Regions from separate parts of the Paenibacillus sp. FSL K6-0276 genome, predicted to be linked through region 2. Evidence: riboswitches for the same ligand, from Rfam matches in the RefSeq annotation. Region 2 holds a riboswitch; the other holds the start of a gene.
What was found. Region 2 has a riboswitch for S-adenosylmethionine ahead of MHH52_RS24555 (methionine ABC transporter ATP-binding protein). Riboswitches for the same ligand answer to the same signal wherever they lie in the genome.

Region 1 (7,475 bases), 2.7 Mb from region 2:
GCCAACTGCACCTTCTACAATGATTTGACGAGCAGACAGAATGGCAGATGCTTGCTGCCGCTGCAACATTGTGCTGGCAATCTCTGTTGAATAAGCCAAGTGTGTAAGCCGGGCTTCAATGACTTCTACACCAGATAAGGACAAGCGATCTTGGAGCTCAGTCGCTAACTCTTTAGCAATTTCATCTGCATTGGCACGCAGGGACATGCCAGATTCATTGAAGTTATCATAAGGGTATTTGCTAGCTACATGACGCAGCGCTGTTTCACTCTGAATCTCTACAAAAGCCATATATTTATCTACATCAAAAAGGGCTTTAGCGGAGTTAATCACCTTGAAGACGATAACTGCAGCAATTTCAATCGGATTACCTTCGACATCATTGACCTTGAGCTTCACACTGTTAAAGTTACGAACTCGTAGGGAAACCGTCTTGCGTACGCTAAACGGAATGACTGCGAATAATCCACTCGTAGTAATAGTCCCTACATATTTGCCGAAAAAGGTGACTACAACTGACTGATTGGGTTGTACAACCGTTATACTCGTACATAGCACCGCCGCTACAACGAACAGAATGACCGATACTGCAACATACTCCTGAACAGCACCATAGATTCCACCACCCAAACAAACTGCAATCAATGCAATAACCCAAAATCCGCTGACAGGACGAAGCGTCTTCTCCTTCATAAAAAAGCACCTCCATAAGATATTCATTTGATATGAATATGATATCACTTTTGGATAATAATGTGTATACAAAATTGTAATAAATAATGAATTTTAGTCACCTGTAAATAAATGTTATAATCAACCAAAATCAACCTAGGAGGTCCTCTTATGTTTGATGATAATAACCCTAACCAATTTAATCGTTTACCAGACCCTGACGCAGCGAAAGCTAATTTTGATGTGAATCAAAGGAAACTTCATTCTGAAGGTTCACCCGGTTTTTGGAGCGAAGTTTCAAACCTTCTTATTGCTGTCGGAATCATTGCAGCAATTATTATTTTGATAAGAATATTCTAACTATTCACACACCAAAAACGCTTGTTTATCATTCATCCCTATAAGAGGATGAACAATAAACAAGCGTTAAATATATCCGTATAAATTTCGTATTAGTTCTGCATGATGAAATCATTATCAATCTTCGCATTAGCGTCATCGAACACCCGCAGAATATCGTAGCGCGTATTTCGTTGAGCAGGGATTTTGCCTGCTTCTCGAATCAATTGGGTAATGGACTCGATGTTGACCTTGTAAGTCGCGCCCGCAGAAGATACTACGTTCTCTTCAATCATTGTACTGCCGAAATCGTTGCAGCCATATTGAAGGGAAAGCTTACCAACTTCTGGCCCCATAGTTACCCAAGAGGACTGGAAGTTCTTGATGTTGTCTAGAACAAGACGACTAATGGCTACCGTCTTCAGATATTCCTCAGGCGATTGTCTATCCAACTTCAGGTTAGTATTGTCCGGTTGGAAAGTCCAAGAGATAAAGGCCAGGAAGCCCTCTGAATCATATTTGTTGGCAATACACTCGTCCTGAGCTTCGCGCACACGTAGTAAGTGCAGTGCCCGCTCCTCCATGCTCTCACCAAGTCCAATTACCATCGTAGCTGTCGTATTCATACCAACCTTATGTGCCGTCTGCATTACATCCATCCACTCGCGCCACGAGCCTTTAAGTCGGCTGATTTTGCGACGTGTACGGTCATCGAGAATTTCAGCGCCGCCACCTGGCAATGAGTCCAGACCAGCAGCATGGATTTCACGAACCACTTCTTCAAGGGATAATCCAGATACCTCTTTCATCTTCATAATCTCCGCTGGTGAGAAGGAATGCATTGTAATCTCAGGGAACCGTTGCTTAATTCCACGCAGTATATCTGTATAATAACTGAAAGGAAGATTAGGGTTCGTTCCGCCTTGCATCAGTATTTCTGTACCATTTACAGCAATGGTCTCAGCGATTTTTTGGTAGATCGTCTCATCCGGCAGTACATAGCCCTCATCCGATCCCGGTCTGCGATAAAATGCGCAGAAACGACAGTAGACATCACATACATTCGTATAGTTAATATTACGACCAATTACAAACGTGGCCATCGGGTCCGGATGCCAGCGTTCCATTATGGTGTTTGCAGCAGCACCCATTTTCTCAATTTCGTTGCTCTCGAACAGTCGGATGGTATCTTCCAATTGGAGACGTTCACCCCTTAGGGCTTTGTCCAAAATAAGATCTATCGCACTCATCGTTCGCATCCTCCTTTTAAACCCTTAGGGGTATTGGTAGAATCACAAAATCACAGGAAGAAAAGACGTTGTCTTCCTTTAAAGATGACAACCCTTCCTCGTAGAAATGAACAGTTCATTTTCTCATCGTATCACAATCTGAACAGCTTGAAAAATGCTTTTACGTTCTTCGCCAGATCCCATCCAGAAGAAAAGCAGCATCGCAATAAGCGATACTGCCAGTTATTCTCTATTTCTCGACTAACGCTCGATTGAAAGTAAATCCCGGTTATTCCGACTCAATTTCTGCCCTTGCTGCCTCCAGTGCGTGGCCAAGATCAGCAATCAAATCCTCCGCATGTTCAATACCGACGGAGAAGCGCAGCAAACGGTCATCTACACCCACAGCATTTCGAATTTCCACAGGAATATCAGCATGCGTTTGTACAGCCGGATAAGTCATAAGTGACTCTACGCCGCCAAGGCTCTCTGCGAATGCAATAAGACGAATGTGACGAAGTAGAGGCTCTACGTATCTGGCATCTTTTAATTTGAAAGAAAAAATCCCGGTATTGCCTGAGGATTGGCGATTCTGGATTTCAAATCCCGGATGATCTGGCAATCCTGGATGGAACACTTCCGCAATCGCTGGGTGCTCTAGTAAGTAGTGGGCAATCGCTAGTGCATTACTCTCGTGACGCTCCATTCGCAGCGCCAATGTCTTCAAGCCTCTCATCAACTGATAACTGTCCGTTGGTCCGAGCACAGCGCCAATAGAGTTATGTAGAATAGCTATTTCAGCTGATAATTCTACACCCTTAGATACAATTAGACCTGCCAGTACGTCATTATGACCCCCCAAATACTTAGAAGCGCTATGAACTACAATATCCGCACCTAATTCTATAGGCCGTTGGAAAAATGGTGTCAGCAGCGTATTATCTACAATGCTAAGCAGCCCATGGTGACTGGCCCAGGTGCATGCGGCTTCAATATCCGTGATCATCATAAGCGGATTCGTTGGCGTTTCAATGAATACAGCTTTCGTATTCGGACGACGCGTAGCTTCCAGTGCATCCAAATCATTCGTGTCTACATAAGAAGCAGTGATTCCAAACTTGGACAATATCCGTTCCAACAGACGATAGGTACCGCCGTAAAGATCCAGTGAAACGATCAGATGGTCACCTTGAGCGAACAAGGTAAGAACCGTTTGTATAGCTGCCATCCCTGAGCTACAAGCAAATCCTGCATCTCCAGATTCCAGTTCCGCAGCTGCATTCTCAAGCACTGAACGGGTCGGACTCTTGGTGCGGCTATAATCAAACCCTGTGCTCTGACCGAGTTTTGGATGACGAAATGCCGTTGCATTATAAATCGGAAAATTAATTGCTCCTGTGGCTGGATCTTCTTGAGAACCTATTTGAGCCAGTCTGCTTTCAATCCTAAGTTTGTCATCCATGATTAATGCCTCCTAATTTATAATGTAGCCTGTTATCAATAAACAATGGGGTCGATATCATAAGGCGTTTCTTGATATACATAGTAATTGAGCCAGTTAGAGAATAATAAATTGGCATGCGCGCGCCACACAGCTGGAGGTGTTCGATCTGGATCATCTTTAGGGAAGTAATGTTTCGGCAAAGCCATCTCCATCCCTCTTGTCACATCACGATCATATTCCCATTTCAAGGATAAAGGATCGTATTCGGAATGACCGGTCACAAATATTTGTTTACCGTCGTTTGTAGCCACTAGATACATACCAGCCTCTTCGGATTCCGCCAGAATCTGCAGATCTGGATTATTCTCAATATCTTCACGGGAGACATCGGTATGTCGGGAGTGTGGTACATGGAACACCTCGTCAAAGCCGCGCAACAATTTAATGTTATTTTGATTAATCGTATGAGCGAAGACGCCAAAGCATTTCTCAGGCAATGCCACTTTACGAACACCAAAATGATGATATAAGCCTGCCTGTGCCGCCCAACAAATATGCATGGTTGAAGTCACATTGTCCTTGCTCCATTCAAAAATCTCTTTCAGTTCTTCCCAATACGATACATCCTCGAACTCCAATTGCTCTACAGGAGCACCTGTAACGATTAAGCCATCCAAACGGCGGTGGCTGATCTCGTCAAAGGTTTTGTAAAAGCTCTTCAAATGTTCAGCAGAAGTATTCTTGGAAATATGGGAACGTGGATGCAGTAGCGTAACATCAACTTGTAGTGGCGAATTTCCAATTAAACGCAGCAATTGAGTCTCTGTCGTCTCTTTAGTCGGCATGAGGTTCAGAATAGCAATCCGTAGTGGACGGATATCCTGATGGAAAGCCTGACTATCGTCCATCACAAAAATATTTTCTCCGGATAGTACTTCTTTCGCGGGTAAACTGTCGGGAATTTTAATTGGCATTGTCTTTCCACTCCTTAGCTGAATTTAAGTTATTTTGCCGCACTGCGGCCTGCTGAACAATAAAAAGACCTTTCTCGGAAATCGAGAAAGGTCATATCTACAGTCATATGCGCCTCTCTCATCTGCCAGAATGATTCTGAAGACGTTTAGGCGTCAGCAGAAATTCCGCAAGAATTAGCACCGTGCGTTCACACGCCGGTTGCCGGGTTTCATAGGGCTAGTCCCTCCACCTGCTCTTGATAAGATTTAGCTGTATTCAATTAAATTACTTTAAAATCACTTTAAATCATGAACCTCCTTTTCGTCAAGTCCATACAATGCTGAAGGAGCCTCAAAATCACAATAAATTAGCTTGAAAGAGGCATACTCCGTTGTTATACTAGACAAGTATTTCATACCTGAACGAAAAGATGAGGTGAGAAGAAGGATGGAAGGCGACCCGAGCTCGCAATTAAGTGTACAGAATGAGCAACCACACAGGATAATCATCAGCTTGCCGGCGGCGGGAGCAGTTCTTCTTCATGCCCTCGAAACGTCATTTGGCCTTTTGTATTGATTGTAACCCCGGCCAAGCTGATTTTTTTCTCTGTGCTTAATTAGCAGTCCCTGGTGAAGACCTGGGGACAGGAGGAGTGGAATCAGATGAAAATCCGGCTGGTGAATGCAGGGGTTTTTACACCTATTGATGAAATTGATGAAACATTGACACCCCCAACGGAAGGGTTCTATTGGATTGACGCCGATGTAGAGGATTTGGAGCTGCTTCAGCCCTTGTTCAACCTACATGATCTAGCTGTTGAGGATTGCCTTAGCGAAGAGGATCAGCGTCCGAAGATCGAAATATACGAAAGTCACTACTTTATAGTTGTAAATAGCATCCGCTTTGATGATGAAGAAATTTTCCTACGGGCGCTCAATGTATTCCTTGGAAGACATTACATCATCACCGTAACGAAACAAAAGATCAATGAGCTGCGAATCTTGAAGCCTATGCTCTGGGAGCAAGAGGTAAGTGAACCGGATATGTTCCTTTACTTACTTATTGACCTTGTCGTGGACAATTATTTCTCCGTCGGCGACCGAATTGAAGCCCGGATTGAGAAGCTAGAAGAGGATATCCTCATGCACACCAAGAAGTCACATCTCAGCGAAATTATCGGTCTGCGAAGTGAAATTCTATGGTTGAAGAAGATGCTGGGACCACAAAAAGAGGTTATCAATACTCTGAATAAAAAAGACCTCCGTCTGATTGATGATCAGCTGCAGAAATATTTCAGCGATATTTATGAAAATGCGGTTAAAATATCTGAAACCTTTGAGACGTACCGCGATCTCATGGGCAACTTACGAGAGGCATACCAATCTAGTATCGCCAACCGCGCGAATGAAATTATGAGAGTGTTTACGGCGATCACAACAATATTCATGCCCCTGACCGTAATTACGGGAATCTATGGTATGAACTTTGATCATATGCCTGAGCTTCATACGAAATACGGCTATTATGGCGTTATAGGCGTTATGTTGACGCTGGGCTGTGGGATGCTGTATGTATTCCGCAAGAAGGAATGGCTATGAAACGAATCGGACGAATAAGCAAGACGAAGGCCCTGTAACCGTAAGGTATACGGAAGCCTTCGTCTTTTTGGTATGAGAAATCACAATTATAAACTAGTCGCTATACCCACTTTATGCGTTTGCTCTCGACGGAAACGGATGCGGATCAACCGCAGACGCTCATAATAAATATCCAATCCTTCAGCAGCGGAAAAATCCTCTCCATACACCTTATGTAACACCGGTTTTAGGAAGAGATCCCCGAGCTCGACATAAGCATTCCATACCGCTTCCTGCTCATTCTGCGGCATATAGCCAAGCTCTACGTCGATCAGTTTCTCCACAGAGTAACCTTCTCTTTCTAGTTCCTCTACGGCTTCAATCAGTTCACGGCGGTTCACTCCACTATTCACCTTAAGTTGTTCCAAACCCAATCCATTCTCGATTCCCTGCAGCAGAATCCGCTGTAAGCGCAGTCGTTCTAGTTGCTTCTTATATTTGACCTCTTTCTGTTTATAAAGCCAAGATACAAAAGACTCCTCTTCGATTACTTCGTGTACCCAATTCAGAGGAAAGGAATGTTCCCTTGCCACCGCAGTAGTTATAGCCAGCCAATCTTCCTCAAACTGTGTCACCTTTCCTTCTCCTACACCTGGAATTTGCAACAGTTCCTCTGGTGTATGCGGTAGAAACGTGCTTAACAAGCGCAACAGACGATTGCTGGCGAGAATATAGGGCGCCTTCCGTTCACTCGAAGCTTTTCCGCGGCGCCAAGTACATAACTCCTCATAAATGGCTTCATTTCCATGATGTTCGCTGTAATATTGAAGCTTCAACTGCTCCTGATTACGTCCAGTAAGACCATCTTTCTCGTGGAATATCCCATCTATCAAGGGTCGATAGCCATCTCCCATCTTCACTGCCAGCTCATGCCTGTATACACAGAGCATTTCATTCCATGAACCGCCTTCATACCATAAATTCTCGATGCAATTCTCTCCTCCTAAAAAATCACACCAGCCCAGACTCCAGATCCCTTCTTCCTCCCCAATCCACAACTGGGCGTACACCTCTTGATCCACTCCAGATATTCTCGATAAACGGTTCATAAATACAATTTGCATATTCATCCCTACCTTTCTCAACTTACAGCAAGCATAATAACCTTCCGGGCAGAGCCTCCTTCGGAGGGAGAGAATCTATTTCTCAATCAGACCCCGAAACGCAAAAAAGCACCTCTCTCACGATAAACGTGAAAGA
Region 2 (7,475 bases):
CGGGCAATGGACCCCGTAAAACTTTCAGGAGGAATTCATAATATGTCTACTCTTTTCACCCCCCAAACAGACGCCCGAATGATGAACATTATTGAAAAAGTTCGCGGCGGCGAAAGATTGAATTTAGAAGATGGCGTTTATTTATATCAAAGTAACGACCTACTTACGATTGGCCAGCTAGCAAATGAAGTCAATCTTGCGAAGAACAACAACAGGGTTTATTTTATCGAAAACATGAGTCTTTATTTCACCAATGTCTGCGAATCTCACTGTGCATTCTGCAATTTCCGCAAAGACGATGGAGAAGAAGGTGCTTATACCCTTTCCGGTCAGGAAATGGTGCAATATGTCGAACAGCATATTCATCCAGGCGTGCGCGAATTCCATATCGTCGGCGGTCATAATGACAAGGTTCCCTTCCAGTATTACGTGGATTCTTTAAAAGCCTTGAATGAACGTTTTCCTGAGGTAACCTTAAAAGCATACACTGCAGCCGAAATTGATTTTTTTACCCGAATTAGCGGGTTGAGTATTCGTGAAGTACTGGAACAGCTACGTGCTGCAGGACTTAAGACGCTTACTGGTGGAGGCGCAGAAATTTTATCCGATCAATACCGTAAAAAAATGCGCGTCGACAAAGCTAATGTGGAAGAGTACCTGGAAGTTCACCGGACCGCACATCAGCTTGGCATGAAGACCCATACAACTATGCTCTACGGCTCCATTGAATCTCATGAAGACCGTATCCGGCACATGATGCAGATCCGCGATCTGCAGGACGAAACCAATGGCTTTATGGTATTCATTCCATTATCTATGCAGCCTAAGAACAAGAATGCAGGGATTATGCGCCGCAACTCCGCTTATGAGGATTTGAAGACGATTGCGATCAGCAGATTGATGCTGGATAATTTCGATCACATCAAAGCGTACTTCATTAATATCGGTCCTCAGCTTACCCAGGTTGCGCTGAACTTCGGTGCATCTGACGTACATGGAACCATTCTTAAAGAACGCATTAGCCATGCGGCTGGTGCCTTAACACCAGAAGGCCTCACTCGAGATGAATTGATCTGGCTAGTGAAAGGTGCTGGAAGAATTCCAGTAGAACGCGACACTTTCTACAATGAGATAAAGGTATACGAATAAAAGAATAGCTTAGATCCGTTATCCTATATTTGGAAAGGAAGTTCGGTCAGCATGAGAACACTACTCGTTCTGGGCGGCGGCTATGGCGGCTTAGCCCTAATTCAAGAATTGCTCAATAATCACCTTCCTCATGATATTGAAATTATCTTAATTGACCGAATGCCTTATCAAGGAATCAAAACGGAATATTATGCGCTTGCCGCAGGTACCGTAACGGACTATCACTTACGGATCCAGTTTCCGGTTCATCCCCGCCTCACTGTCCGCTATGGTGAGGTGAGTTCCATTGATTTGGAGAGCAGAATAGTTACAATGGAGCCTGACGAGACTGTGTCTTATGACATTCTAGCCATTGCTCTAGGCTGTACCGATAATTACCATAACATCCCTGGAGCCGACCAATATACTTGCAGTATCCAGACCTTTGCAGGAACTCGGGAAACTTATCAACGTTTAAACGATGTGAAGCCTTATGGAACAATAAACATCGTAGGCGGTGGACTAAGTGGAGTTGAATTGGCGGCAGAGCTTCGGGAGAGCCGACCAGATCTTAATATTGCTATTCTGGATCGCGGTGAACGAGTCTTGTCTGCCTTTCCGGCGAAGCTGTCAGAGTACGTGGAAGAATGGTTTCACCACCATCAAGTACAGACGCTTGGACGTGTATCTGTATCCCATGTAGAGAAAGATGCGCTTTTTAACGGTGCAGAGGAAATTCTTTCAGATGTTACGGTATGGACCGCAGGGATTCAACCAGTGAAGGTGGTTCAGGAGTTAACAGTACCGAAGGACCGCGGAGGACGGATCATTCTGGATGAGTATTATCGTGTACCTGATTATCCAGAGGTGTATGTGATTGGTGACTGCGCCAGCCTGCCGTTCGCACCAAGCGCTCAAGCTGCAGGAGCACAAGGGGAGCAGGTTGCTCAGGTTATTCAAGCCTTATGGCGCGGCGAGACTCCTAAGCTTCATGCTATTCGTCTGAAGGGTACCTTAGGCTCACTAGGCAAGAAATCTGGATTTGGCTTGATGGGCCAACGCTCCGTCAAAGGAAGGGTACCCCGTATCCTCAAGAGCGGGGTGCTCTGGATGTCGAAACGCACTTTAGGATAAACCTAAGGGCTGCTCTCTTCCGTTTTTATAATGGAAGAGAGCAGCCCTTTATTTAAATATAAGAATTTAGTCAAGATCCATATTGAACCAAGCCTCTAGCTCTTTGATTTTAGCATCAATTTTCTCTTCTAGCTCGGTAACAGTATCTGCTGCAACGATGTCACCTTCAACCATGGCGAAAGGCGTTAAATAACATTCCCCACAATTGTTCAGGCATCCGTATTCAATCACATCGTAATCTGGATTTCCCTCCAGCTTATGCATTAGCTTGTCTGTTCCGTGACCCATGTTACTGTCACAAAATTCAATAATTGGTCTCATGATGATCCCCTATTCCGCCTAACCATTTTATTTTTTAACTTTTTGTACTATAATGAACTTACGAAAGGAGTGATTGAGAAATGAGTGAGAATGCACAAAGCACCGAAATGTATGATGAAGTATTGGAAGTGCTGGATAAGCTTCGTCCGTTCCTGCAGCGCGATGGCGGTGACGTTGAACTGGTCGATGTAGAAGACGGCATCGTTAAGTTGAAACTTATGGGTGCCTGTGGCAGCTGCCCAAGCTCCACGATCACCTTGAAAGCCGGGATTGAACGCGCCCTTCTTGAAGAAGTAGAAGGCGTACAAGAAGTTATGCAAGTATTCTAATCCCATTTAATAGCCATCCCGATTCTCCTTATCAGGAGATCGGGATTTTTTTATTATAGAGGATTTAACCTCTTCCTACAACATACAACATAGAACCCGCACGCCATTAGGCTGCGGGTTCTATGTTGTATTTAGAGACTAGATAAGCTTCATTACTTAAAACGCTGGAATGATCGCACCTTCGTACTTCTCTTCAATGAAAGCTTTAGCTTCTGGAGAATTCAGGGCAGCGACCAGCTTTTTGATCGCGTCGGAGTCTTTATTGTCCTGACGAGTTACCAGAATGTTAGCGTAAGGGGAATCCACACCCTCGATAAACAATGCATCTTTGGTTGGCACAAGACCAGCGTCTAGTGCAAAGTTCGTGTTGATCAAAGCAAGGTCTACCTCATCCAGTTGACGTGGGAGCATAGCCGCTTCCAACTCAATGATTTTAAGGTTTTTCTTGTTTTCAATGATATCTGCTTTCGTTGCAGCAATGTTTGTATCATCTTTCAATGTAATCAGACCATTTTTCGCAAGTAGGATTAGCGCACGACCACCGTTAGTAGCATCGTTCGGAATGGCAACTTTCGCACCGTCAGCCAACTCATCGATCGATTTTATTTTTTTGGAATAAGCTCCAAAAGGCTCAACGTGAACGGATGCAACGGAGATCAGGTCGGTTTTATTATTTTTATTTTGGTCATCAAGATAAGGTTGGTGTTGGAAAAAGTTAGCATCTAGCTGCTTCTCATCAAGCTGTACGTTCGGTTGAATATAGTCAGTGAATTCTTTAATTTCAAGAGTAATTCCATCTTTTTCAAGCAATGGAGCAATAGCCTTCAAAATCTCAGCATGAGGGACAGGTGATGCACCAATAACCAGTTTCACAGGATCTGCAGCAGGTTCAGTTGTTGCTTCTACGTTTGGTGCTGTTGTAGCAGCCGAGCTCCCAGCATTATTAGTAGCATTGTTGTTACCGCAAGCCGCAAGCACCGCAACCAGTGTTAGGCTAAAAAATGTAAGTAGTACTTTTTTCATCGTAAATCCCCCTCTAATCTATTGTTTGTATGAATAAGGCTATATGTCGATGTACCTTATTTCCGTGTGTAATATTTTACGAGTCGATCACCGGCCATTTGCAGCAATTGCACCAGTATTACAATAAACGTTATAGAAATAAGCATAATTTCCGTCTCATAGCGGAGATAGCCGTAACGAATCGCTAGATCACCAAGTCCGCCGCCCCCAACCTGACCAGCCATTGCCGTATAGGAAACCAGTGTAACCAGTGTGATCGTAACTCCAGCGAGCAGACCTGGACGAGCCTCTGGCAAAAGAACACGCATAACGATCTGATTCGTGGATGCTCCCATCCCTTGCGCCGCTTCAATTACTCCGCGATCCACTTCTCTTAACGCTGTTTCCACCAAGCGAGCAAAGAATGGAGCTGCACCAATCACCAGCGGTGGGATCGTACCGAGTACTCCGATGGAAGTTCCAACAACGGCTTTGCTAAAAGGAATTAATGCTACCATCAAAATGATGAACGGTACGGAACGTAGGATATTTACAACGAATGATAAGACCGAGTAAATTACTCTGATTACTATACTATTCGATCTTCCCCATAAATACAATAGAATTCCGAGTGGTAAACCAAGAATAATTGTGAACAATCCGGAGAATATTAACATTTGCAAGGTAGCAATAGTAGCATCCATCATTTCTTGCCAGTTTAAATCTGCGAAATTCATTACGAAATCACCTCCACTTCAAGGCCTTGAGCGGTTAGTTCGGCTATCGTCACAGCAATCGCTTCAGCTGGACCTTCGAACCGAACAATCATTTGTCCATAAGGTACGTCTTTAATCGTTGAAATGGTGCCATGCAGAATGGCAAAGCTAACACCCGTTTCACGTACTACATTGGAAAGTGCAGAGCCGTAGGTCTTCTCTCCGAAAAAAGTAATTTTGACGGCCTGAGAGTTGTCCCCAGCAGCAGCGTCAAGCGCCGTACGAAGGGGCCCCTCATTCTGTGATTCACTGCGGATGAAATCGCGAGTAACCTCATGCTGCGGTTTCAGGAATACATCTGTAACCTTACCTTGCTCAACGATACCACCACCATGAATGACCGCAACACGGTCGCAGATGCTCTGAATCACGTGCATTTCGTGAGTGATCAGCACAATAGTCAGATGGAACCGTTTATTAATATCGAGCAATAGCTTAAGAATAGAGTCTGTCGTTTGTGGGTCAAGCGCAGAGGTTGCCTCGTCACATAGCAGCACATCAGGGTCGCTGGCAAGTGCCCGTGCGATGCCGACACGCTGTTTTTGTCCTCCTGATAACTGAGAGGGATACTTATCCCGGTGTTCTTCAAGCCCAACTAGGGCAAGCAAATCTTTCACTTTTGTATCAATATCTGCTCTCGAGGTGCCTGTGAGTCGCAGGGGAAAAGCAATATTATCGTACACAGTCGCAGAAGACAGCAGATTAAAATGTTGAAAAATCATCCCAATCTTGCGCCGTTGCTCCTGCAGTTGACCTTGAGAAAGCTTGGTTAGTTCAACGCCATCTACCCAAACTTCCCCTTCTGTCGGACGCTCCAACAGATTAATGCAGCGGATCAATGTACTTTTCCCCGCCCCAGAATGCCCGATGACTCCGAATATTTCACCTTTCTCGATAGACAGATTCAATCCGGAAAGTGCTGTAGCCGCATGGCTGCCTTTTCCATATACCTTTGTTATTCCTTTTAGATTAATCAAGCTCGTCGCCCCCCCTTTATATTTCACTTATTCCATACAAAAAAACCTCCTACGATCGATGCAGATCGCAAGAGGCCCTGTGCGTTTATTAAGACAATGCCTTCTCATCTGCCAACGACCGCAAACCTTGCGTCATTGTAGGAATTAGCACCATGACATTTGTACATAACGCTTCTCGCGCCGTATACAAATCGGTTGCCGGGCTTCATCGGGCCTATCCCTCCGCCGCTCTCGATAAGATATAGAGTATGAAATTTTATGTTTGAAATCGTACAGACTGTAATGCAAGCATAAGTATAGTGAGTTTCTTGTTTTTTGTCAAAAGGAAATATATTGAACGCTTATGATCTTACACGCTTTACCTTGCTTATTTCCTTATGCAACTGCTCATTGCTGTAACTGAATGCCGCGATTAATGTTTTACAGATCATTTCGAGGGATTGCTTTAGATCCTCAAGATGGCTATCCAGATCTTCGAGCTGAATTTTGTCATGTAGCCCTTGATGCCGCTGCCACAAGTCATCCTGCATTTCGGAATTCATATAGTGAATTTCAGCATTCCTGCGCTTGCGTAGATTCTCCAGTGGATCTCGATAAGAGTTCTTGATCTGCTCCAATTGATCCACTAATGCAGGGTGCACATTCAATAACTGAAATTGACGCAGCACTGTAAAATAAGAAAAGTGCACTTTTAACTTAGATGTTTTAAGATCATAAAAATGATTTAGGACTGTCCCAAGCTTGTCCAGAAGAGAGAAGACACGAATAAATCCATTTTTATAAAAATAAACATAACGCGCATAATCGCCCTGTTCCACTGGTGACATATCATCCATATAACCGGCGATTACCGATTTCCGGTAAAAAGCGGCCGCGAACCAGCTTTGCTCCAATTCATCCAATGAGGAGATCAGTCCACGTGTCCAAATCTCCAGTTTACGGTATTCATGGTCACTATCCTCATGGGCACTTATTTCCTTGCGCAGTAAGGCTGCAAATGTGGCCATGTTTTCCATCGCATCAGCCAATACACCGCTGTTCTTTCGAGGCGGCTCTCCAAGTATTACCCGCAGCATATTCCAGTCCTCCTAAAGTTTTGTTCAGCGCCTCATCCATGGACTGCTTTGTACAAAACTCGCGCCGTAAGCATTGGCCAATCAGCTCCACGATATACCGATTTCCACTTTATTATTCCGCAGGTAAAACGACTCTATCCACGGAGGGAACTTTCTACCAAGAGTGTTACAACGCGACATTTCTAGGTCTACTTAGCTGCCAGACTCTTACACTCATATAGCATAGGACACCAAACAAACAAGCAATCAACAAAATATGAGCCAGAGCAGCAAATATGTACAATCTTTCATTATCTAGCGTGTAAACCACAGCAGCTCCACTAAACACCTGCATCAAGCACAGCAGAACAGCCGCTACGCCAAGAGCTCTTAGCTCTGGGTAATCCTTATGTTTCCAAAAAGCTAAATGTCCAAGCACCGCGGTAAGAATGAATAATATTAAAGCCGCAATCCGGTGCATAAAAACAATACCTACTCCCCCGGAAAGGTCAGGAACCCATTCACCGTTACAGAGCGGCCAGCCAGAACATCCACCTCGTGAATCCGTATGACTAACAAAGGCTCCAATATAAACGACAACATAGGAATATAAGGCCGTAAAGCAGGTTAAATTGCGGAATGCTTTGCTGACAGGCTTCTTCTGAGTCTCAATCTTATGATCGTATTCGCCAGCTTCATGCCGCCGTTTAGTTCCAAGAGCGAGCATCAAAGAACTCGAAAAAGCGATCAAGG

Region 1: linked by a shared signal. The riboswitch ahead of metA (homoserine O-succinyltransferase) and the one ahead of MHH52_RS24555 (methionine ABC transporter ATP-binding protein) in region 2 are both predicted to bind S-adenosylmethionine.

The regions. Positions count from the first base shown of each region.
Region 1 is NZ_CP150276.1:1,774,925-1,782,399, reverse strand. Features, by position in the region: gene MHH52_RS08140 (SPFH domain-containing protein) at 1-693, opposite strand, end outside; gene MHH52_RS08135 (hypothetical protein) at 844-1,032, shown strand; gene mqnC (cyclic dehypoxanthinyl futalosine synthase) at 1,125-2,261, opposite strand; gene MHH52_RS08125 (PLP-dependent transferase) at 2,530-3,702, opposite strand; gene metA (homoserine O-succinyltransferase) at 3,738-4,658, opposite strand; SAM riboswitch class I at 4,774-4,904, opposite strand; gene corA (magnesium/cobalt transporter CorA) at 5,301-6,236, shown strand; gene MHH52_RS08110 (HRDC domain-containing protein) at 6,323-7,339, opposite strand.
Region 2 is NZ_CP150276.1:5,213,657-5,221,131, forward strand. Features, by position in the region: gene mqnE (aminofutalosine synthase MqnE) at 43-1,149, shown strand; gene MHH52_RS24530 (FAD-dependent oxidoreductase) at 1,201-2,262, shown strand; gene MHH52_RS24535 (YuzB family protein) at 2,329-2,583, opposite strand; gene MHH52_RS24540 (NifU family protein) at 2,664-2,912, shown strand; gene MHH52_RS24545 (MetQ/NlpA family ABC transporter substrate-binding protein) at 3,069-3,935, opposite strand; gene MHH52_RS24550 (methionine ABC transporter permease) at 3,992-4,651, opposite strand; gene MHH52_RS24555 (methionine ABC transporter ATP-binding protein) at 4,651-5,667, opposite strand; SAM riboswitch class I at 5,769-5,908, opposite strand; gene MHH52_RS24560 (Cthe_2314 family HEPN domain-containing protein) at 6,009-6,743, opposite strand; gene MHH52_RS24565 (heme A synthase) at 6,910-7,475, opposite strand, start outside.